4 regions of the Arthrobacter sp. MMS24-T111 genome follow, and region 1 is predicted to be linked to each of the others. Evidence: riboswitches for the same ligand, from Rfam matches in the RefSeq annotation. Region 1 holds a riboswitch; each other region holds the start of a gene.
The links. Region 1 has a riboswitch for S-adenosylmethionine ahead of ACX5I6_RS07780 (cobalamin-independent methionine synthase II family protein). Riboswitches for the same ligand answer to the same signal wherever they lie in the genome.
Positions count from the first base shown of each region.

Region 2: another riboswitch for S-adenosylmethionine. It lies ahead of ACX5I6_RS03185 (DUF1737 domain-containing protein); the one in region 1 lies ahead of ACX5I6_RS07780 (cobalamin-independent methionine synthase II family protein).
Region 3: another riboswitch for S-adenosylmethionine. It lies ahead of metX (homoserine O-acetyltransferase MetX); the one in region 1 lies ahead of ACX5I6_RS07780 (cobalamin-independent methionine synthase II family protein).
Region 4: another riboswitch for S-adenosylmethionine. It lies ahead of ACX5I6_RS12440 (aminotransferase class V-fold PLP-dependent enzyme); the one in region 1 lies ahead of ACX5I6_RS07780 (cobalamin-independent methionine synthase II family protein).

Region 1 covers NZ_JBTZRO010000001.1:1,662,587-1,667,996, forward strand. Annotated here, with positions in the region: gene ACX5I6_RS07770 (DUF3151 domain-containing protein) at 1-197, shown strand, start outside; gene ACX5I6_RS07775 (uracil-DNA glycosylase family protein) at 279-911, opposite strand; gene ACX5I6_RS07780 (cobalamin-independent methionine synthase II family protein) at 1,123-2,331, opposite strand; SAM riboswitch class I at 2,345-2,449, opposite strand; gene ACX5I6_RS07785 (SipW-dependent-type signal peptide-containing protein) at 2,706-3,413, shown strand; gene ACX5I6_RS07790 (signal peptidase I) at 3,422-4,042, shown strand; gene ACX5I6_RS07795 (hypothetical protein) at 4,056-4,772, shown strand; gene ACX5I6_RS07800 (choice-of-anchor G family protein) at 4,769-5,410, shown strand, end outside.
Region 2 covers NZ_JBTZRO010000001.1:696,904-702,313, forward strand. Annotated here, with positions in the region: gene ACX5I6_RS03170 (TetR/AcrR family transcriptional regulator C-terminal domain-containing protein) at 1-93, opposite strand, end outside; gene ACX5I6_RS03175 (hypothetical protein) at 319-573, shown strand; gene opgC (OpgC domain-containing protein) at 693-3,161, opposite strand; SAM riboswitch class IV at 3,338-3,452, shown strand; gene ACX5I6_RS03185 (DUF1737 domain-containing protein) at 3,466-3,729, shown strand; gene ACX5I6_RS03190 (rhodanese-like domain-containing protein) at 3,726-4,136, shown strand; gene ACX5I6_RS03195 (O-succinylhomoserine sulfhydrylase) at 4,137-5,345, shown strand; gene ACX5I6_RS03200 (glutamate--cysteine ligase 2) at 5,350-5,410, opposite strand, start outside.
Region 3 covers NZ_JBTZRO010000001.1:3,873,909-3,879,318, forward strand. Annotated here, with positions in the region: gene ACX5I6_RS18195 (zinc-dependent alcohol dehydrogenase family protein) at 1-264, opposite strand, end outside; gene metX (homoserine O-acetyltransferase MetX) at 389-1,504, opposite strand; SAM riboswitch class IV at 1,517-1,632, opposite strand; gene ACX5I6_RS18205 (bifunctional o-acetylhomoserine/o-acetylserine sulfhydrylase) at 1,732-3,057, opposite strand; SAM riboswitch class IV at 3,101-3,215, opposite strand; partial or broken gene ACX5I6_RS18210 (IS110 family RNA-guided transposase) at 3,645-4,909, shown strand; gene ACX5I6_RS18215 (S8 family peptidase) at 4,960-5,410, shown strand, end outside.
Region 4 covers NZ_JBTZRO010000001.1:2,650,892-2,656,301, reverse strand. Annotated here, with positions in the region: gene aroA (3-phosphoshikimate 1-carboxyvinyltransferase) at 1-722, shown strand, start outside; gene rsgA (ribosome small subunit-dependent GTPase A) at 706-1,821, shown strand; gene hisN (histidinol-phosphatase) at 1,866-2,690, shown strand; SAM riboswitch class IV at 2,832-2,945, shown strand; gene ACX5I6_RS12440 (aminotransferase class V-fold PLP-dependent enzyme) at 2,983-4,401, shown strand; gene ACX5I6_RS12435 (class I SAM-dependent methyltransferase) at 4,495-5,253, shown strand; gene ACX5I6_RS12430 (metal-dependent transcriptional regulator) at 5,329-5,410, shown strand, end outside.

The DNA of each region.
Region 1 (5,410 bases):
TGGATGCGCTGCGCCGCAACGGCTGGCGCGGCGTCGGGCCCATCCCGTGGGAGCACGAGCCGAACCGCGGGTTCCTCCGTGCGCTCTACTCGCTGGGCAGGGCTTCGTCGGCCATCGGGGAAGCTGACGAGCCGGAGCGGATCGAGAAGTTCCTGAACGACTCCGATCCCGCGGCGAAGGCAGCCATCGAGGGCTAGATTCGAATAATTACGACGACGGCAGGTTACCTTCCCAGCGAAGGTGACCTGCCGTCGTCGATGGTTGAGCCTGGCGAAACCCTAGGCCTGGTTGGCGATGCCGGTGCGTGCCATGGCATCGGCGTAGGCCGTATGCATGTCCGCGAGGAACTCCTCCTGGCGGGCCGGTGAACCGGCGAAGGCGCGGCCACTCAGGGAGCGGACCTTGTAGGTCTTGAGGCCGCGGCGCCACAGCAGCGGTACTTCGGTCTTCAGCAGCAGGTTGGCCAGGCGGTTTGCCTCGGTGCCGTGCGCCACGATCACGGAGGCGCGGGGGACGAGGGCAAGGAACTTCAGCAGCGGCTTCAGGCCCGCCTGCACCTGGTCCGGGGTGAATTTACCGTTGGCCTCGCCCGGGACGTGCCACGGGTGGACGTTCCAGGGCATCACGAATTCCGGGCGCAGGCCAAGCTTCCACTGGATGCCCAGCATGCGGGTCGCGGCGTCCTGGTCACCGGCAGTGATGAAACCGGACTGGTCCATCTCGCCAATGTTGGAGTACAGGCTGATGATGCGGCATTCCTCAACATCGTGCATGGGGTCCACATAGGGCACCACGGTTCCGGGCTTGGCGTCCTGCAGGGAATCGCACAGCTCGTTGACAGCGGCAACGCTGGGCTCGTAGCGGCGGCTCATGAGCTGTTCGTGGAATGTTTCGGGGGCCAGTGCGGTCATGAAGGGCTGGTTCTCCTGCGGGGATTGATGTTGCGTCCACCGCCGAAAATGGGCGCACGGTGGCGCAGCTCATCAACGGTGGTTAGTTGGGGTGGGCCGATTCCGGGTCGACCTTTGCCAGTTTACCAAGCCCGGAGAAACGAAACGCCGGTCCAGCGCACCTCATTCATGGCGCAGTGGACCGGCGGTCATTCCCGGAAGGGGCGGATAACTACCAGAGGCGCTTGGTGGCGCGGCGGGCGCCCTCGCCAAGAGCCTCCAGCTTGGCGAATGCGATTTGCGGATGCACCCGGCCGCCCAGGCCGCAGTCGGTGGAGGCGATGACGTTCTCGCGTCCCACCAGCTTGGCGAAGCGGACAATCCGGTCCGCCACCAGGTCCGGGTGTTCCACCACATTGGTGGCGTGGGAGACGACGCCGGGGATGATGACTTTGCCTTCAGGAAGGGCGGTGTCCTCCCAGACCCGCCATTCGTGCTCGTGGCGGACGTTGGCCGCCTCGAAGGAGTAGGCGCCGGCGTTGACCTGCAGCACTGAGCCGATAATGTCGGCGAAGGGGATGTCCGTAGTGTGCGGACCATGCCAGGAGCCCCAGCAAACGTGCAGCCGGATCTGTTCCTGCGGAAGGTCCCGCAAGGCCCAGTTGGTGGCCTCGACGCGCAGCTGGATGAACTTCAGGTAGTCCTCCAGCGACGGCTCCGGGTTGATCTGGTCCCAGCTCTCGGCCAGGGACGGATCGTCGAGCTGGACCGTCAGGCCGGCGTCGATGATGGCCTTGTATTCCTCGCGCATCGCGTCGGCGCAGGCGTAGACGAGTTCCTCATCGCTCTTGTAGTACTCATTGGCAACGCGGGCGCAGGAACCGGGGGACAGGGACGCCACGAATCCTTCGCTGAGGCCGGCCGCGGCGAGCCCGGTCTTCAGGTTCCTGATGTCCGAGGCCACCAGGTCATGGCCGGTATATGTCAGGGGCCCGGCGATCTTGGGCTGGGACACGCTCTTTCGGTGCGCCAGGATCCCGGAGGAAGGATCGCTGTACGCCTCGTTGAACGCCTGCCGGTCCCTCCGGTCGGGGAAGGACGTCAGGACAACGTTTCCGGGGGAGGACCGCCGGACTGCGGCTTCCGCCCACCGGTCCACGGTGGTCGGCTCCAGGCCGCCGAGCCGGGCAAAGGAGTAGTTCCACCAGGCTCCGTAGTCAACGGAGTTGGACATCGTGTGCCCGTACTCGCCGTCGTTGGGGATATCGATGCCCAAGTCCTTCTGGCGCTGGACCACGCCCACAACGGAGTCTTCCAGGAGCTCCAGGAACGCCGGGGTGATCCCGTCGGATTCCTTTGTGGTGTTGGCCGCGATGAGTTCGTCGGTGCGGGGCAAGGACCCGGCGTGGGTGGAGCGAATGTGGTCGGTGTTGAGCGGCATGCTGGAATCTTCCTTTCCATCGGTCCTGGCAGTAGCACCTTCGGGCGGCAGCTTTCCTGCCGGACCGTGGTTGCTGCGGCGTCATTGAGCCAGGTCTCTCGGCCGCTCCGGATGGTCCTCTCTTACCTAAAGCGACAGCGTGGCGGCGGGGCAAATCGGTTTCATATTGTGGCGCGGCAGCGTCAGTCGGAGCTCGTCCGCACGATTCCGCCGAGAGAAAGCGGTACTTGATAACATTTAATACACCGACTTGACTTTAATTAGTAAGTGATGGTGATCTAGAAACATCGGTCTTTTGGGGGAAATACCGATAATCCCCCATACCCGTGTCCCGGTCTTACCGTTCGGGGTTTAATTCTAATTTGGGGGAAATTATGGTTGGATCAGCCAGCGCTAAGCCGCGCTCGCAAAAGGCTAATAGAGTCCGCGCTATTCTTGCCGGCGGCCTTGTCTTGGGGATCGGCGCGGCCTTCACTCTCGCGGCGTGGACGGACAACGAGTGGGTCTTCGGCCAGAGCGACAACGGCGGTGGCCCGGGGACCAAGGTGTACCAGATGCAGCAAAACACGTGGACAGGCACCGGTGGAACAGCAGCATGGAGTGACCAGCCGGACCGGAACGGCGGCGCTTTGACGTTCAGCGTCAATGCGGACAACCTGGTGCCGGGCAGCACCGTTTACGCACCGATGCAGCTGCGGGCGGTGGCCGGATCCGAAGCCCTGGTAGCCAGCTTGACTGAAACCGCGCAATCCACTCCCATTGACGCCGTCACCAACTCGTCCCAGCTCTACTCGGCCCTGAGGTACGAAGCCAAGCAGGGCGTGCCGAAGTCTTCATGCAACGCTGCAGGATTCGGGTCCGTGCAGAATGCAAATATCATTCCTGCGGGTTCACTCCTTAGCGCCATCTCCATCCCCGGGGCAGCGACCAATATCAGCCTGCCCAAGGGCGACAACGTCACCGCCGGTTCCGCAGTGGACATCTGCTTCGCGCTGACCCTCCCCACGGATGCCCCGTCATCCCTGCAGGGGCAGAAGACCGTCCCGCTCTGGAAGTTCTCAAGCACAGTGGGCCTGCCATAACCCCTCCGATGAGGCAGACAGCGTCCCGGCGCAAGCCCGGGTTCCGGTTGCCGGGATTGGCGTCCGAACCCCGGGCCCGGCCGGCTGCCCTCCGTGTGGCCAGGGGATTCCGCGAAGCTTTGCTCACCGTCGTTGCCCTGTTGGGGCTGGCGTGCATCCTGGTCCTGGTCCTGGGCTTCTTCTTCAAGGCGTCCTTCGTCGTCTTCCGTACGGGATCGATGGAGCCGCTCTATCCAGTCGGTGCGCTGTCCCTGACCGTGCAGGTCACCGCCAAGGATCTCGTCCCGGGCGACGTCGTGTCGGTCCGCCGGGAAGCGGCGACCGCTCTGGTGACCCACCGCGTGGTGGCAGTTGACCCGCCCAGTGTGGAGGGGGCCACAGCGTCGCTAAGGCTCCGCGGCGACGCCAACACTTCGGATGATCCGTTGCCCTACGAGGTGGCCACGGCGCAGAAGGTGCTCTTCACGGTTCCCGGGTTGGGAACCTGGATCATGGCCTCCCGGGGGCCGGAGTTCCTGGGCGCGGCAACCCTGGCGGTGGCAGCACTGGTCACGTGGGCCTACTGGCCGCGGCGCCGGGCCGCGGTCCAGGCAGAGATCTGCGCCACCGGGGCTAAACCACAACAGTAAGGTCGTAGATGACATGGCGGGACCCAGCACCAGGGACGTCGTACGGGCCGCGGGGGTTGTCGCGGTTTTGCTGGTGGGCGCTGCGCCTGGCGCAGCCGTGGCGGACGAGCAGCTGATTCCGGTACCGGAGACGGGGGCGGCCGGCTTCCTGTCGCTTTCCTCGTCGGTCTATCCACTGACACTGCCGGGGCTGTCAGCGGGGGAATCGTTCAGTTGGCAAATAGGCATTTCGCTGGACCAGCCCAGCAGCGAGTCCACCCTGCAGGTCACCGCCGACGGTGAGATCGCCGGTACGGACACCTACGTTGTGTCCGTGGACGAATGCGATGTCCCGTGGCAGGGAAGCAGCGGCTTGGGCGGGGACCTGCGTTGCCCCATCGGCTCCACGCCGCGGATAGCGCCGGTAACGCTCGTTGAACATCGCCAGGATGTGCTGGTTCCCTTGCGTGATCTGCGCATCGGATCCTCGCCCTACCTTCGATTTGTCTTGTCCCGGCCCGCGGATTCGCAGGACCCGCCGGACACCGCGCTGACGCTGGGTATTGGGGTCACCGCTGCCGGGAACGACCACGCCGTGGTCCCGTCCGGCCAGCGGCCGCCCGCACCGTTGGCCAATACCGGGGCAGCGGTAGTGCAGGGGCTGTTGGCCGGCGGCGGCCTGTTGCTCCTCGGCGCAGCGGTGGTGGCTGCAGTCCGCCGGAACATGACCCGGAGGGGGGAGGCATCGTGAAGACCGCGCGCGGGAACCTGCTGCGACGCGGGGCAAGGAACCCACTGACATCCGTTGCCATAGCGGCAGCGGCCGCAGTCTCCCTGGTGGCGACCACCACCGTCACCACGGCGGCATGGGTGGACAACGAATGGGCCGGCGGTTCTGTCGGCGTTGGTTCCCCGGGGGACTGTTCCACCAACACCCTTTTCAGCGGCCAGGCGTCCGCAACCCAGCTTTCCGGCAGGGTACTGGGAACGGACCTCAATTCCATCGCGGGAGTTGAAGGCCTCACCGTCACCAACGCCGGCGGCGCAGCGTCGCCGCAGCCGCTGTCGGCTACTCCGGTGACGGGGATTCCGGACGCCTTTATCAGCAAGCTGCCTGTCACGGCCCTGGGGACCAACCCTGTGACCGTGGGCCTGGGCCTCGGCGTTCCGGTAGGAGGCCTGGGCACGTACACGCAGTGGGCGCAGGCGCAGGACAGTGGACAATCCCGCGCCGCCGCCGGACTGGTCACCGACCAGTCCGGCGCTGTGGACGTGGGCGGAACGGCCACCGGAGCTGCCACCGCACCCCAGTCGGCCACCGTCAGGCTGGACAATCTTGTTCCTGCGTCACTGGCCGGAGTGTCACTGGACGTAGGTGCTGTGGCGTCG
Region 2 (5,410 bases), 970 kb from region 1:
CGCATCCACCATTTCCAGCGCTTTTGCCAGCACGACGTCCCGGCTGAGCCTGGCCTTGGCCTTGCCGGTACCGGATGGTTTGGGGGAAGTCATGAATTTGTCCTCGCTGCGGACAACTGACCCGAGTTCATTCGAGAGGGTTGCCTCATATGTAGTCTACGGGTAAAGTCTACAGTGTAGACAGGCGTTGACGGCGCTAATGATCCCGGTTTCTTTCACAGGATTAATCTATGGACCCGATTGCCAACAGTGCAGGGCATCGAGGTTCGCTGCTGTAGCCGAACGGCGGCGCCACGCACATAGCGAAGGGACGCCATCATGGCACATTCCCAGTTTGATCTCTTTCTCCAAGACGCCACCTACTTCGACCAGACCTCCGAGTCCACCCTGGAACGCGACCGCTTCTACGGCCTGTACATGAGCTGGTGCTTCATCAACCAGCACCAGCCGGGTACGGAAACGACATTCTGGTCGGCCATGAAGACCCGGTTGCCGGGCAGCCGCAAGGGCCTGCGCATGAAAGGGCCGGCTGCCGCCGACTACATCGTGTCCTCGTATCCCGAGCTGGTCTAGGACACAAGAAGCCGCGGGGGATTCCCAGTCCCTGCCTGGCCATGACGTAAATGCTGTGGCACCCACCGTGCCGCAGCATTTTTCATGCCCGGGCCATAGGGGCCCGGTGGGGATGCGGCCTAAGTGGGAATGATCCGGAACAGGAACCTGGTGCGGACCATCACCCACAGCAGGGCCAGCACCACGGCGTACGCCACGGTGTTGAGGAAGATACTCTCCTGCTGGAGCGCGGGGATATTGGCCACGACGGCGATCAGCACCACATGCATGATGAAGACATAGAGGGTTGCGCGGCCGAGCGGGATCAGGAACCAGCCCAGGGCCCGCTCAACCGGCTTCCAGTAGGCGCTGAGGAACGCATACGCCGCCACCACCAGGAAGACGACATTGAGCAGGCGGCCCGGGGCCAGGTACGTCCGGCCAAAGAGGGCGTCATACATGGCCCGGTAGGTGGCGTCCGGCATCAGCGCCAGCCGGACGTCGTAGTTGTTGGCCAAGTAGGGGTTTCCCCAGGAGAGGAAAGCCAAGGCGAATGCGGCCACCGTACAGGCTGCCACCACCCAGGCATGGGCCGACAACCACGCGATAATGCTCCGCCGGTGGTATCCCACCACCAGCCCCAGCACGAACAGCACCTGCCACACCAGCAGCGGAAACGAGTCCTCGAACTGGGACGGCAGGATCCGGAACCTGGTTCCGGCGCCGACGGCGTACACCGCCAGCGACGCCACCAGGACCCACACGGCCTTTCCGCGGTTCAGCAGCGCCAGGATCAGGGGGCTGACCAGGAGAAGAACCACGTACAGCCCCATGACGTTGAACTGCCAGGGCCCGAACTGCAGCAGCAGGATGGCCGGCAGGACCTGGGGCGGCACCGGGAACTGGAACAGCGATGACATCCCGGCGTAGAGGTCGTACGTCCGGCCGGCACCGTTATGCCCGGCCCCGCCCGTCCCCTGGTCCACGAACGTGGTCAGTGCCTCGGTGTGGAAGAACGGAAGCTGCGCAATGAGGAAGACGCCAATCAGCACCGACAGGGCGGTCACATAGAGCTTCCCCGCCCGGCGGGAGGTGAGGTCCACAACCTTGCCGAAGTCTTCCCTGGCCTTCGGCCCGTAGACCATGCCCACCACCAGGCCGGAAAACAGCACAAAGAGTTCGGCACCGGAAACGAAGCCCACGGCCTCCTGGGTGAGCAGCTGGAACAGCGAGACCAGGCCCAGGTGGTTGACCACCACGAAGACAATGGCCATCCCGCGCAGCAAATCCACGCGCGAGTCCCTGTTTCCCGGGTCCTGGTAGCTCCACGCGGTGGCGGCGTTGACCCGGCGTGGAATCTGCCACAGCGCCGCCAGGAGGATGGCCATCGCCACGGCAACGGTCCAGACCGCTGCCCCGGACAGCGTGTTGGCCCGGACATACGATCCGTCCGCAACCACGTCGGTGACCGGCCCGGTGACCACGGCGGAGGACTTCAGCCGGTCCAGCGCGGCTTTGGCGATGGCGGGATTTCCGGTGAGCAGCCAGTCGATGCTGGCCACGCCGGTATCCCTGGTGCTGGTGCGCTCGTCCCACACCACCGCTGCCGTCCTGGCGAAAGCCGGCGAGGTGGCGGTACCCACCACCTGGTCCCACCAGGCCGGCTTGATATCCGCCTCCGGCGGTCCGCCGGCAGCAGGGCTGTAGAACGCCGATGTCTGGAGCAGGAATGGCTTCTTGCGGGCCTCCGCATAGGCATTGTAGAAGTCCTCGCCGCCCGAGCCGGTCAGCATCTCCTGGAGTTCACCGGCACGCGGCACGGTGTTGACGGCAGCCCCACCGGCGGTGTCGTCATGGTAGGCGGTCAGGCCCACCCAGTCCACGGCGTCGTCCCCCGGATAGTAGGGGGCGTAGGCGGCATCGGAGCCGTTCCAGGCGCCGTCGCCATTGGTGTCGAGGAGGGCGAAGCCGTCACTTCCCGGCGGCGGGGCATTCCGGTTCCGGTCAAAGGGGTAGTCCTTGCCCAGGTACGGCGCCCAGACCATGGCGGCCCGGCCGCCGTCGTCCTTCCTGACCGCTGCCGCGACCGCCTTGAAGGCTTCCCGGTAGGCGCCCGGCTGCTGCCCCCAGGGCACCCAACTCGAGTTCATGTCCGGGGCAAACCGGACCAACAGCCGGCCCTTGAACCCGGAGGTCAGGTCGCGGACCTTGCCGGCGAAGGCTTCCGCTTCGGAGGCGCCGATCTGGTCCAGCGGCACGGTGGGCTTCACGGTGAGCATGGCGTGGGCGCCCTTGGCCGCGGCCTGCTGCAGGAAGCCCTCAATGTTGTTCCGGTCCGAGTCGCGGAACGGAAGAGCGATGTCGTGGCCAAACACTGCCGGGCTCGCCCCCAGCCGGTCGGAGAATCCGGCGGCGGTATCCTCACCCCATTCAAGGACGGCACCCAGCCAGGGCTTGCCCTGGTCCGGTACCGCGGAGGCCGCCTGCGCGGCACCGGCGGGCGCCAGCAGCGCCAGAAGCACGACGACGGCGGCGGCCAGGAAAGCCCCGAGGAAACGATGACGGGCACGACGACGGCCGGCCTGGCGGTGCGATATTGCTGCTCGCATGCTGGCAAGACCCCCCGGTACTCCCACTGTGACGGCAGGGCGGCGCCCCGGTAGAAAACTTTATCGGTCCCGCGGCCCCGCCGGGTTCCCGTGACGCGGTGGTCGCGGGCTCTCAATTACGGAACATGACGACGGCGGCCGTGCGGCTTGGCGGCGCAGGTGTTACGTTTTTGGGGAGTAATGAGTACCGGTGTCAAGCCCTGACTGGCCGGTCGGCAACCCTCCTCTCGCGGCGGGGTGCCTCAGGTGAATACTTGGCATATCGACCGATTCGAGCTGCAAGCGTGAAAGAAGGAGATCCGTCGTGTCTGACGCACCCGCCCCTGACGAAAAATTGTCCTACCGCCTGATTACAGGCCCGGACGACCGCTCCTTCTGTGAGCGGATCTCGGCTGCGCTTGCGGACGGTTATGTCCTGCACGGCAGCCCGGCGGCCACTTTCAACGGCAGCAGCGTCATCGTGGCCCAGGCCGTTGTCCTCCCGGCCGCCATCGCGTCGGCAGACGCCGCGGTGGCCACGGCCGTTGACGACCTGGAAGGCGAGTTCGACGGCGAGGGCCACGCATGAGCTACGCGGGAGACCTGACGCCGCAGGAAGCCTGGGCCAAGCTGGAGCAGGGCGCCATCCTGGTGGACGTCCGCACCGAGGGCGAATGGGCCCACATCGGCATTCCGGACACCAAGGCAACGGACAACGATCCGCTCTTCATCCAGTGGACCTTCCCCGGCGGCATCCCCAACCCCGATTTCGTGAAGGACCTCAAGGAGCAGGCGCCCGAGGACCCCGGCGCGGAGCTGGTGTTCCTGTGCCGCTCGGGCCAGCGATCCATCGCCGCGGCCGTGGCGGCCACCCAGGCCGGCTTCACTTCCTACAACGTCCTGGAGGGCTTCGAGGGGGAACCTGACCGCTACGGCGAACGGACCGTCAACGGCTGGAAGAACCGCGGCCTGCCCACCAACCTCGGAAAGAACTAAGTGACCTTCAATCAAGACGCCCCCGGCTGGAACCCCGACACCCAGGCTGTCCGCGGCGGGCTGGACCGCACCAACTTCCAGGAAACCTCAGAGGCCATCTTCCTGAATTCCGGGTTCGTCTACGAATCCGCGGCCGCGGCCGAACGCGCCTTCACCGGCGAGGACGAGCGCTTCGTGTACTCGCGCTACGGCAACCCGTCCGTGGCCACCTTCCAGGAACGGCTCAGGCTGTTGGAAGGCACCGAGGCCTGCTTCGCGACGGCGTCGGGCATGTCCGCGGTGTTCACCGCTTTGGGCGCGCTGCTCGCCGCCGGTGACCGGGTGGTGGCCGCCCGGTCACTGTTCGGGTCGTGCTTCGTGATCCTGAACGAGATCCTGCCGCGGTGGGGCGTGGAAACGGTCTTCGTCGACGGCCCGGACCTGGACCAGTGGCGCGAGGCCCTGTCCAAGCCCACCACCGCCGTCTTCTTCGAATCCCCGTCCAACCCGATGCAGGAAATCGTGGACATCGCGGCGGTGAGCGAACTGGCCCATGCCGCCGGCGCCAAGGTAGTTGCGGACAACGTCTTCGCCACTCCCCTGCTGCAGCGCTGCGGGGACCTCGGCGCGGACGTCATCGTGTACTCCGGCACCAAGCACATCGACGGGCAGGGCCGGGTCCTGGGCGGCGCCATCCTTGGCACCAAGGAGTTCATCGACGGCCCGGTCAAGCAGCTGATGCGCCACACCGGTCCGGCGCTTTCGGCGTTCAACGCCTGGGTCCTAACCAAGGGCCTGGAAACCATGAGCCTGCGCGTCCGGCACTCCTCGACCACCGCCCTGCGGCTCGCCGAGTGGCTCGAGGAGCAGCCTGCCGTGAGCTGGGTGAAGTACCCGCTGCTGAAATCGCACCCGCAGTATGAGCTGGCGGCGAAGCAGATGAGCGCCGGCGGCACGGTCCTCACCCTTGAGCTGGCGCCCTCGGGCGGGCGCTCCGGCAAGGAGGCCGCCTTCGCCCTGTTGGACGGCCTGCGGATCATCGACATCTCCAACAACCTCGGCGATTCGAAGTCCCTGATCACACACCCCGCCACCACAACGCACCGCGCCATGGGGCCGGAGGGGCGGGCCGCCATTGGCTTGAGCGACGGCGTGGTCAGGCTGTCCGTGGGGCTCGAGGACGCGGACGACCTCATCCGCGACCTGGAACAGGCGCTGAAGCAGATCTAAGGCGTCAGGCCTGGCGGACCCGCAGGAGTTCCGGAGTGTCTTCCACGTCGGAAAGATCCAGGGCG
Region 3 (5,410 bases), 2.2 Mb from region 1:
GGCCACCCCGTCGCCCACGGACACCACCCGTCCCACCGCTTCGTGGCCCAATGCCATCGGAAGCGGCCGGACCCTGGAGCCGTCCACCACGGACAGGTCCGAATGGCACAGGCTCGAATAGGTGATGTCGATCCCAAGCTCACCGGCACGCGGCTGTGCTTGGTCCAGCTCCTGAACGACCAATGGCTTCGCGTCAGCGTAGGTGGGGTTTCCCGATGCCTGTCCGGCGGTGGGAACGGTCGAATACAGGACGGCGGCTTTCATGACACGATCATGCCGTACTTCTGCTCCGGGCCTGATGCACTGCGGCGCCGCGGCGTCCACGGCAGCGTGCACCGGAAGCGCCGCTGTGGGTCAGCGGCCCGCGGCCGGGATACGGCGGGCGCGGTTAGACCAGGAACGTCGTCCGGAGCTGGTGCCCCAGCTGTCCGATCTCGGTCAGGAAGCCGTCATGGCCTATCGGTGCCGTGATTATGTGCACGTCAACATCACCGGGCAGGGCCTGGGCCAATTCGCGGGACTGGGACGGGAAGTAGAGCCGGTCGGAGTCCACGGCGGCAACGAAGAACCGGGCGGTGGCGGATGCCAGGGTCTCGGCCAGCGGCCCGCGGCCACGGCAGATATCGTGGCTCATCAATGCCTCGGTGAGGGCGATGTAGCTGTTGGCGTCGAACCGGCGGACGAGCTTCCTGCCCTGGTGGTCCAGGTAGCTTTCCACCTGGTACCGTCCGCGGTTTGCCAGCAGTCCGCCGTGCAGCGGCGACTCGGGGGCCTGGGGTTCCCGGCCGAAGCGTCCTTCCAGTTCCGCGGCGGACCGGTAGGTGATGTGGGCAATCCGCCGTGCAAGTGCCAGTCCGTCTTCCGGACACGGGCCGCCGTAGTAGTCGCCGCCGTTGAAGTTCGGATCCTGGCGGATGGCCAGTGTCTGGGCCTGGGCGAAGGCGATCTGTTCAGCCGTGCTGGCAGCGCCGACCGAGATGACGGCGCAGCGCTGCACCCGGTCGGGGTAGGTCACCGCCCATTCCAGGGCGCGGGCACCGCCCATGGAGCCGCCAAGGACGGCGTACCAGCTCCCGATGCCCAGCTGGTCCGCCAGCCGGGCCTCGGCCACCGTGCTGTCCCGCAGGGTGACCAAGGGGAAGCGGGAGCCCCAGGGTGCTCCGTTGGGAGCGGCCGAGGACGGGCCCGTGGATCCGTAACAACCGCCCACGATGTTGATGGACACCACGAAGAACCGGTCCGTATCAACGGGAGCCCCGGGACCGGCCAGCTGTTCCCACCAGCCCTCTTCGTCGGTGTCGCCCCGGGTCACGTGGGTGCTGCCCGTCAGGGCATGCTCGATCAGGATGGCGTTGCTGCCGTCCGCGTTCAGCGTGCCCCAGGTCTCGTACGCCAAGGTCACATCCGGCAGGTAGCCGCCGCCTTCGAGCTCGAGTCCTCCAATGGAGGCGTAGCGGACAACTCCGTGTTCGGGAATGGTGGTACGGGCGACGGTAACCGTCATGGCAAGACCTCTTCTACGCGCTTGCCTGCCGTCATTTGACCGGCAGGCCAGGTCTTCACCCGGGGCACCCCACCGCGGAAGGAGGGTTGCCGGCCAGCAAGCCGGGGCTGTCACTGGCACTCATGACCTGGTTCGAGTGTACGAAACACCCCCCGGTCCAGGCCAAGAGTGTGACTGGTTGTGACTTTCCGGCGCTGCCGGCCGGCAGCGCTCCAGCGTGCCGGCGGTCAGGCGTCGGCGCCGCCCTTGGCCGCGCGGAAACCGGCCTCCAGGTCGGCCAGGATGTCGTCGATGTGCTCCAGGCCCACCGACAAGCGGACCAGCCCCGGATTGACCCCGGCCACCACCTGCTGCTCGGGCGAGAGCTGGCTGTGGGTGGTCGACGCCGGGTGGATGACAAGCGAGCGGACGTCACCGATGTTGGCCACGTGGGAGTGCAGTTCCAGGGCGTCGACGAAGCGCTTGCCCGCCTCCGCACCCCCTGCCAGGTTGAAGGCGACGACGGCGCCGGTCCCCTTGGGCCCGTACTTGCGGCCCCGTTCGTACCAGGGGCTGGACGGCAGCCCCGCGTAGGCGACCGATTCGACGTCGGCCCTTCCCTCCAGCCAGCGCGCCACCTCCGTGGCGTTGGAAACGTGCCGTTCCACCCGCAGGCTCAGCGTTTCCAGGCCCTGCGAAATCAGGAAGGCGTTGAAGGGCGAAACCGCCGAGCCGAGGTCGCGCAACAACTGGACACGGGCTTTGAGGATGTAGGAAAGGTTGGCGCCCAGTGCGCCGCCCTCGCCAAGATCCCGGGCGTAGACCAGCCCGTTGTAGGTGGGATCCGGGGTGTTGAAACCGGGGAACCGGCCGGGGTCCTTGCCGAAATCGAACTTGCCGGAGTCGACGATGACGCCGGCAATGGCCGAGCCATGGCCGCCCAGGTATTTGGTGGCGGAGTGGATCACGATGTCCGCACCCCACTCCAGCGGCCGGATCAGGTAGGGCGTGGACAGGGTGTTGTCCACGATCAGGGGAACGCCGGCGTCGTGGGCAACCTGGGAGATGCCTTCGATGTCCAGGACGTCCTGGCGCGGGTTGGAGACCACCTCGCCAAAGAACAGTTTGGTGTTGGGCCGCACCGCGTTGCGCCACTGTTCCAGGTTGTCCGGATCTTCCACGAAGGTGACCGCGATGCCGAACTTCTTCAAGGTGTGGGCGAACAGGTTGTACGTTCCGCCGTACAGGCTGGGGCTGGCCACGATGTGGTCCCCGGCCTCGGCGATATTCAGGACGGCGAAGGTCTCCGCAGCCTGCCCCGAGCTCAGCAGCAAAGCCGCCAGGCCACCTTCGAGGCTGGCGATCCGCTGCTCCACCGCGTCCTGGGTGGGGTTGCCGATGCGGGTGTAGATCGGCGCCAGTTCAGCCAGGGCAAAACGGTTGGCTGCGCTCTCGGCGCTCGGGAACACGAAGGACGTGGTCTGGTAGATGGGCAGGGCCCGGGCTCCGGTGGCGCTGTCAGGCTCCTGGCCGGCATGGATCTGGCGGGTTTCGAAGGACCATCCGTTGGACATCTCAGTCTCCTATGACATGGGCCCGGCATGCTGGGAGCACCACGGGCCGCGCTTGCTTCCGGCAATTGCCGGACAGCCTGGTCCTCACCCGGGGCACCCCACCGCGGATGGAGGGTTGCCGGCCAGCGAGCCGGGGCTTGGCGCTGGCACTCATGACCTGCGCCCAGTGTAGGAAGATCGCTCCGGCCGGGACAGCATTGTGACGAACATGGTCTTGCCGCGGCGTGCGCGCCGCGCGGCCCGCGAGGGTGGCAGCTGACGGGCGGGGGACGGATCCGGGCGCGGGAGCAGTCCCATGCGGAGGTTTTCCAAGGTTCCACAAATAATGCGAAGGATCGCCCGAGGTTTGGCTGCCAGCCGTGCCGCCCCGGATACCTTGGAAGCCGGACGTCGTTATCCGGTCGCCCCGTTACCTTTTTCGTAGCCCGTTCCTGTTGCAGGATGAGGGTGTGCTGGCCTGCCGGCCCCGGCATGATTGCCGCCCCCAGTCGTCAATGATCCGGGGGGTGTTGTCACCGGGGTCCGGTAGGTGCCGGAGAGACCGCTAATAGAGGCAGGACAGTTTGGGATCGTCGTGCGTAACGTGGATGCCGGGCTCTGACACCGAGGACAGCCCAGCACAGGTATCAGCTGCTGCGACTGGGAGGTACAGGTGATCGGAAACCACGAAAGCATTGATGTCTTCATCGGCTTGGACGTCGGCAAGGGCGAGCACCACGCCGTTGCCGTGGACCGGGCCGGGAAGAAGCTCTTCGACAAGGCTTTACCCAACGACGAGCTCAGGCTGCGCGAAATACTGGCGTCGCTGGACAACCACGGCAGGATCCTGCTCGTGGTTGACCAGCCCGCGACGATCGGTGCGTTGCCGGTCGCGGTCGCCCAGGCCGCCGGTGTCACCGTCGGATACCTTCCCGGGCTGGCGATGCGCCGGATCGCGGACCTGCACCCCGGCGAAGCGAAAACCGACGCAAGGGACGCGTTCATCATCGCCGCAGCGGCCCGGACCATGCCCCACACACTGCGATCCATCCAGATCGCCGACGAACAACTCGCCGAACTGACCATGCTCTGCGGCTTCGACGACGACCTGGCCAAACAGGCCACCGCGACATCGAACCGGATCCGAGGCCTCCTGACCCAGATCCATCCGGCACTGGAGCGTGTCCTCGGCCCGCGCCTGGACCACCCTGCCGTGTTGGATCTGCTGCGGACCTGGCCGACCCCCGAAGCCCTCCGCCATGCCGGCCGGCGCAGGATCGGGAACCGGCTCAAGAAGCTCGCACCCAGGATGGGTGAACGTCTTGCCGGCGAGATCATCGAGGCCCTGGACCAGCAAACGGTGACAGTGGTCGGAACGAACGCTGCGACCATCGTGCTGCCCCAACTGGCGCGGATGCTCGCCGATATCCGCGAATCGCGGGACACCGTTTTCGCCCAGGTTGAAGCCCTCGTGGAGGCCCACCCTCTTCACCCGGTCCTGACGTCGCTCCCGGCGGTCGGCGTCAGGACCGCAGCACGGATCCTCACCGAGATCGTCGGGAAGGACTTCGCCTCCGCAGGGCACCTGGCTTCCTACGCAGGCCTGGCCCCGGTGACCTGGCGATCAGGGTCTTCCATCCGCGGTGACCACCCATCCCGGAAGGGAAACAAGATTCTCAAAAGAGCCCTGTTCCTCTCCGCCTTCGCGGCCTTGAAGGATCCGCTGTCGAGGGCCTACTACGACCGGAAACGAGCAGAAGGCAAACGCCACAATCAGGCTCTCATCGCCCTCGCCCGCCGCCGCTGCGACACCCTCTACGCCATGCTCAGGGACAGCACCTTCTACGAACCCCGGCAACCCTCAGCCGCTTGACGAAAACCATAGAGGCACCCCCTACTAAGCACAAAAGGAATCCGATTCCGTTGCCCCAGTCTTTGCGCCTGGCCGTTGGCGCCGCACTGTTGTCCGTCGTCGCCCTCTGCTCAAGCGGAGCACCGGCGCAAGCCTCGGCGCCGGCAGCGGCACCCACCGCGCCCGCCGCGCCCGCGGCCGCTCCCGACAGCCCGAACGGCCGCTACCTGGTCCAGTTCCCGGCGGGAACCGACGTCCCAACGGCGGCGCGCGACCTTCGTTCCCAAGGGGTCGCCGTCGACCACACGTTCAGCAAGGCCCTGCACGGAGCAGCGATCAAAGCCACGGCGGCGCAAGCCGCCGCACTGCTGCGGTCCGGCAAGGCAACCGCCGTGGAACCCGACGCGGTATCGACGATTTCCGCCACGGAAAAACCCGCCCCCTGGGGTCTTGACCGGCTGGACCAGCAGGCGTTGCCACTGTCCGGCGCCTACACGTATAACGCTTCCGGCCTCGGTGTCC
Region 4 (5,410 bases), 990 kb from region 1:
ACATCAACATGACGGTCGCGGTCCTGCGCGGCGCAGGCGTGTCCGTGGACGATTCCGTGCCCAACCACTGGGTGGTGGCGCCCGGACCGATCCGTGCCTTCGACCAGCGGATCGAACAGGACCTTTCCAACGCGGGCCCGTTCCTGGCGGCGGCCCTCGCCTCGCGGGGAACCGTGCGGATCCCCAACTGGCCGGCGGAAACCCAGCAGGTGGGCGACCTGTGGCGCAACATCCTCACCAGCATGGGTGCCACGGTCACGTTGGCCGGCGGCGTCCTGACCGTCACCGGCGGTCCGGAGATCAAAGGTGGCGACTTCGCGGACACCAGCGAACTCGCCCCCACCGTCGCCGCGTTGTGTGCCTTGGCCTCGGAGCCCTCCCGGCTCACCGGGATCGCGCACCTGCGAGGACACGAAACCGACAGGCTGGCCGCCCTGGTGGCAGAGATCAACCGGCTCGGCGGGGACGCCGAGGAAACCCCGGACGGACTGCTCATCCGCCCCGCCCGGCTGCACGCCGGCGTCGTGCACAGCTACGCAGACCACCGGATGGCCACGGCCGGGGCAATCCTGGGACTGGCAGTACCGGGCGTCCAGGTGGAGGATATTGCCACCACAGCCAAGACCATGCCCGACTTCCCACAGCTGTGGGCAGGCATGCTGGCCCAGGAGGGCACGTCCGCTGCCGGACCGGAAGGGCGCGGCAGTGGCGCGGAGCACTGATTCCTGGGACGAATCGGACGTCAGGATCCGCCCGAGCAAGAAAGGCTCCAGACCCCGCACCAAAGACCGCCCCAGCCACGATGACGCTGTGACCGGCCGGATCATCACGGTGGACCGTGGCCGGTACACCGCAGTGGTGGGTGAGGACTCGGACAATGAGCGCGTGGTCATTGCCGCGCGGGCCCGCGAGCTTCGCCGCAATCCCGTGGTGGCCGGCGACTTCGTCTCCCTGGTGGGGGATGTCTCCGGAGCCCCGGACACACTGGCACGCCTGGTGAAAATCCAGGACCGCCGCACGCTCCTTCGCCGCAGCGCCGACGATACCGACCCCGTGGAGCGAGCCGTGGTGGCCAACGCGGACCAGCTGGTCATCGTCGTGGCGGCTGCCAACCCCGAGCCACGCACCGGCTTCATCGACCGCGCCCTGGTGGCGGCCTACGATGCCGGGATTGCGCCGATCCTGCTGGTGACCAAGGCCGACGTCAAGGACCCCGCCGAGCTCCTCTCCAATTACACGCACCTGGACTTCCCGGTCATCATCAGCAAGACCGCCGACGCACAGGCCTCCGGGATCGACGCGCGGTCCGACGACGGCCTCTCGGCCCGGCTGGACAGCGCCGCGGTGGCCGCCCTCCGCGCGCACCTCGACGGTACCGTCACCGTGATGCTGGGGCATTCCGGGGTGGGCAAATCCACTATGGTGAACGCACTGACGGGTGCCGAGCGCGCCACCGGCGGCGTCAACGCCGTCACCGGGCGCGGCCGGCACACGTCGTCGTCCGCGCTGGCACTTCGGCTGGCGGACGCGCCGCCCGGCAGCTGGATCATCGACACCCCGGGGATCCGGTCCTTTGGCCTGGCGCATGTGGATCCGGACAGGATCCTGCGCTCGTTCCCGGATCTCTCCCCCGGCATCGAAAACTGCGAACGCGGCTGCAAGCACACGGCAACGGCGGTCAACTGCGGGCTGGACGAGTGGGTGGATGGCGGACACGCCGGCCCCACCGGCGCCGCCCGCCTGGCGTCCCTGCGGCGGCTGCTCGGTGCCGATCCAAGGATGGAAGCACAGGAAACGAAGGAGCTTGGCAGCGTCAACTGACGCGTTCTCCCGGCAGAAACGCCCGCAGACGGTAGTTTGGAACCATGATCCAACCCGCTTCGAGTTACAACGATGACCTGCGCCTGGCCCACGTCCTGGCCGACTCCGTGGACGACCAGACGATGAGCCGGTTCAAGGCCCTGGACCTCCACGTCGAGACCAAGCCGGACCTGACGCCGGTCACCGACGCCGACAAGGCGGCCGAGGAGGCCATCCGTGGCCAGCTCTCCCGCTCCCGGCCCCGCGATGCCGTCCTGGGTGAGGAATTCGGCAGCACCGGCCACGGCTCACGGCGCTGGATCATCGATCCCATCGACGGGACCAAGAACTTCGTCCGTGGCGTCCCGGTCTGGGCCACGCTGATCGCCCTGGTGGACGAGGGCGAACCGGTGGTGGGCGTCGTCAGCGCACCGGCACTGGGCAAGCGCTGGTGGGCTGCCAAAGGCATGGGGGCGTACATGGGCAGGTCCCTGGCCGCCGCCACCCGGCTTCGGGTCTCCAACGTGTCCAACCTGGCCGACGCCTCCCTCTCCTATTCCAGCCTGGGTGGCTGGAAGGAACGCGGAAACCTTGACGACTTCCTGGGCCTGACGGAGGACGTGTGGCGGACCCGGGCGTACGGGGACTTCTGGTCCTACTGCATGGTGGCCGAGGGCTCGGTGGACATCGCCTGCGAACCCGAACTGAATTTGTACGACATGGCCGCCCTGGTGCCGATCGTGGTGGAGGCCGGCGGCCGCTTCACGTCCCTCGAAGGCGAGGACGGCCCGTTCGGCGGCAATGCCCTGGCAACGAACTCGATCCTGCATTCAGAGGTACTGCACCGGCTGAACCCGGACCTCGACGACCTGCTCCAGCAGTCGCCCTAGCGGCAAGATAATCGAATAATACGACGCCGGACGCCTCCTTTGCGGGGCGTCCGCGGCCGTTTCTTCGGCAGGACGTAACAAAAGCCTTAACAATTGCTGCGGCTTTAGTCCTGCCCATTCCATGTTCTACGCTTTTATCCAGGTCACGAGTGCCAGCGCAAAACCCCGGTTTGCTGGCCGGCAACCCTCCATTCGCGGTGGGGTGCCCCGGGTGACGACCAGGCCGGTCCGGAGCGGATACGGCAAGCGCGGATTCCACTATGCCGGAGTCCTGTATCCAAGTGAGGTCTCTGTGACAACTGCCACCGTCTCCCCCCAGTCCGCCACCGCCAACGCCGCCGCGCCGGATCCGCGCCAGGCCATCGCCGGCCGTCCCCTCGCCGCGGTCACCGGCGCAGAGATCCAGGCGCCGCTGATCTCCGGCGGCCACGTTCGCTACGCAAACCTCGACTACGGCGCCTCCGCCCCGGCTCTGTCAGTGGTGTCCGCGTACCTGAACGAGATCCTCCCGTATTACGCCAGTGTCCACCGGGGCGCCGGGTACGCATCCCAGATCAGCACGTCCGTGTACGAAAACGCACGCAACATTGTCCGTGACTTCGTGGGAGGGCGCCCCGACGATTCGGTCATCTTCACCCGCAACACCACCGACTCCCTGAACCTGCTGGCCGGCTGCCTGCCGCTGGCCGGCGGCCGCCCCGCCGGGGACGTCTTGTACCTGGACATCGAACACCACGCCAACCTCCTGCCCTGGCAGGGCGTCCCGCACCGCAGCATCGTCGCCGCGGACACCATCAGCGGCACACTGGAGGCAGTCCGCGCTGAACTGGAGCAGGGCGGGGTCAGCCTGCTGGCCGTCACCGGCGCCTCCAACGTCACCGGCGAGATCCTCCCCATCCGGGCCTTGGCTACACTGGCGCACCAGTACGGCGCACGGATCGTGGTGGATGCCGCCCAGCTTGCGCCCCACCGCCGGGTGGACATCAGCGCGGACGACGTCGACTATCTCGCCTTCTCCGGACACAAGCTCTACGCACCCTTCGGCGCAGGCGTCCTGGTAGGACGTGCGGACTGGCTGGACGCCGGTGTCCCCCACCTGGCCGGGGGCGGTGCCGTCAAGGAAGCAAGGCTCGACGGCGTCAGCTGGGCCACCGGCCCGGCCCGCCACGAGGGCGGCTCACCCAACGTGCTAGGCGCAGCCACCCTGGCCCGTGCCACCCAGGTGATCGCCGGGCTGGACCAGGCCCGGTGGCACGCCCACGAATCCGCCATCCGCTCCTTCCTGGTGGAGGGCCTCCAGGGCATCGACGGCGTCACCGTCCACCAGATCTTCAAGGACACCAATCCGGAAACGGACACCATCGGCGTGGTCAATTTCTCGGTTGCAGGCTACGACGCCGGGCTGGTGGCCGCCTATCTCTCGGCGGAGCACGGCGTGGGCCTGCGCGACGGACGCTTCTGCGCCCACCCGCTGCTGAAGCGCCTGGGCCTGCCCAACGGATCACTCCGGGCGAGCTTCGGCGTCGGATCCCGGCTGGAGGATGCCGAACGCCTCCTTGCCGGCATCCGCACACTGCGCAGCAGCGGTCTGGGTTGGGACTACGTGGTTGACGCAGGCCGCTGGGTGCCGGCCAACGATTCCCGCACCTACCCGCACTGGGCACCCAACACCCCGGGCACGGCCGGCGCGGCCCCCTGTATCGACGACTAGTGGGCACTTCCCGCCCATGGTCCCCCAGCACATTTTCGAGGCGGTGCGGTAAATTCGAGGGGCATCAACAGTCGGAATTGAAGGAGTCCACGCGTGGTTCGGTGTGGCCCCAAGCTTGATCACGGGCGCCGGCGGGAACTTGGCGGCAGTTTCCGGGACGGCGGACGGCACTACCAGCGCGTCAGGCCGGGCTACCCCGTGGAATCAGCCCGGTGGCTGGTCCCGGCGCAGGCCCGCGACGCACTCGACGTAGGGGCCGGTACCGGGAAGTTCACGGCCCTGCTGCTGGAGCTTGGCCTGGAGGTAACCGCCGTCGATCCTTCCACCGACATGCTCGCCCAACTCGCGGCGCACTGCCCTGCTGCCACGGCCATGGCGGGAACCGCGGAGGCGACCGGACTGGCCGAAGCCTCCTTCGACGTCGTCACCGTGGCCCAGGCCTGGCACTGGTGCGACGCGCTGCCCGCGAGCACCGAACTCGCCCGCGTCCTGCGCCCGCACGGAACGCTCGGACTCATCTGGAACCAGCTGGATACCTCGGTACCCTGGGTGCACAGGCTTTCCAGGATCATGCACGCCGGCGATGTGTACCGCCCGGGCCACAAGCCGGTGGTGGGGCGCGAATTTACCGGGCTTGAGGGCAATGTCACGCACTGGCAGGACAAGGTAACCACCACGGACCTGATGGAACTCACCAAGTCCAGGAGCTATTACCTGCGCGCGAGCGAGGCAACCCGGGCCAAAGTCCTGGCGAACCTGGACTGGTACCTCCACGACCACCTGGCCTACGCGCCCGACCAGGAACTCGATCTTCCCTACCTCACCCTGGCGTGGCGCGCCGTGAAGGCGTAGCGGGATGGTTTTGCCAGGCGGCGCCGCAGGCCCCGCGGACCCGGCCGCGGCAGGGAACCCGGTAGGCTTGAGCCTGTGAAGACCAGCGCGCCATCCTCCTCCATCGAGGACTACGTCAAGGTCATCTATTCATTCACTGAATGGCAGGACAAGCCCA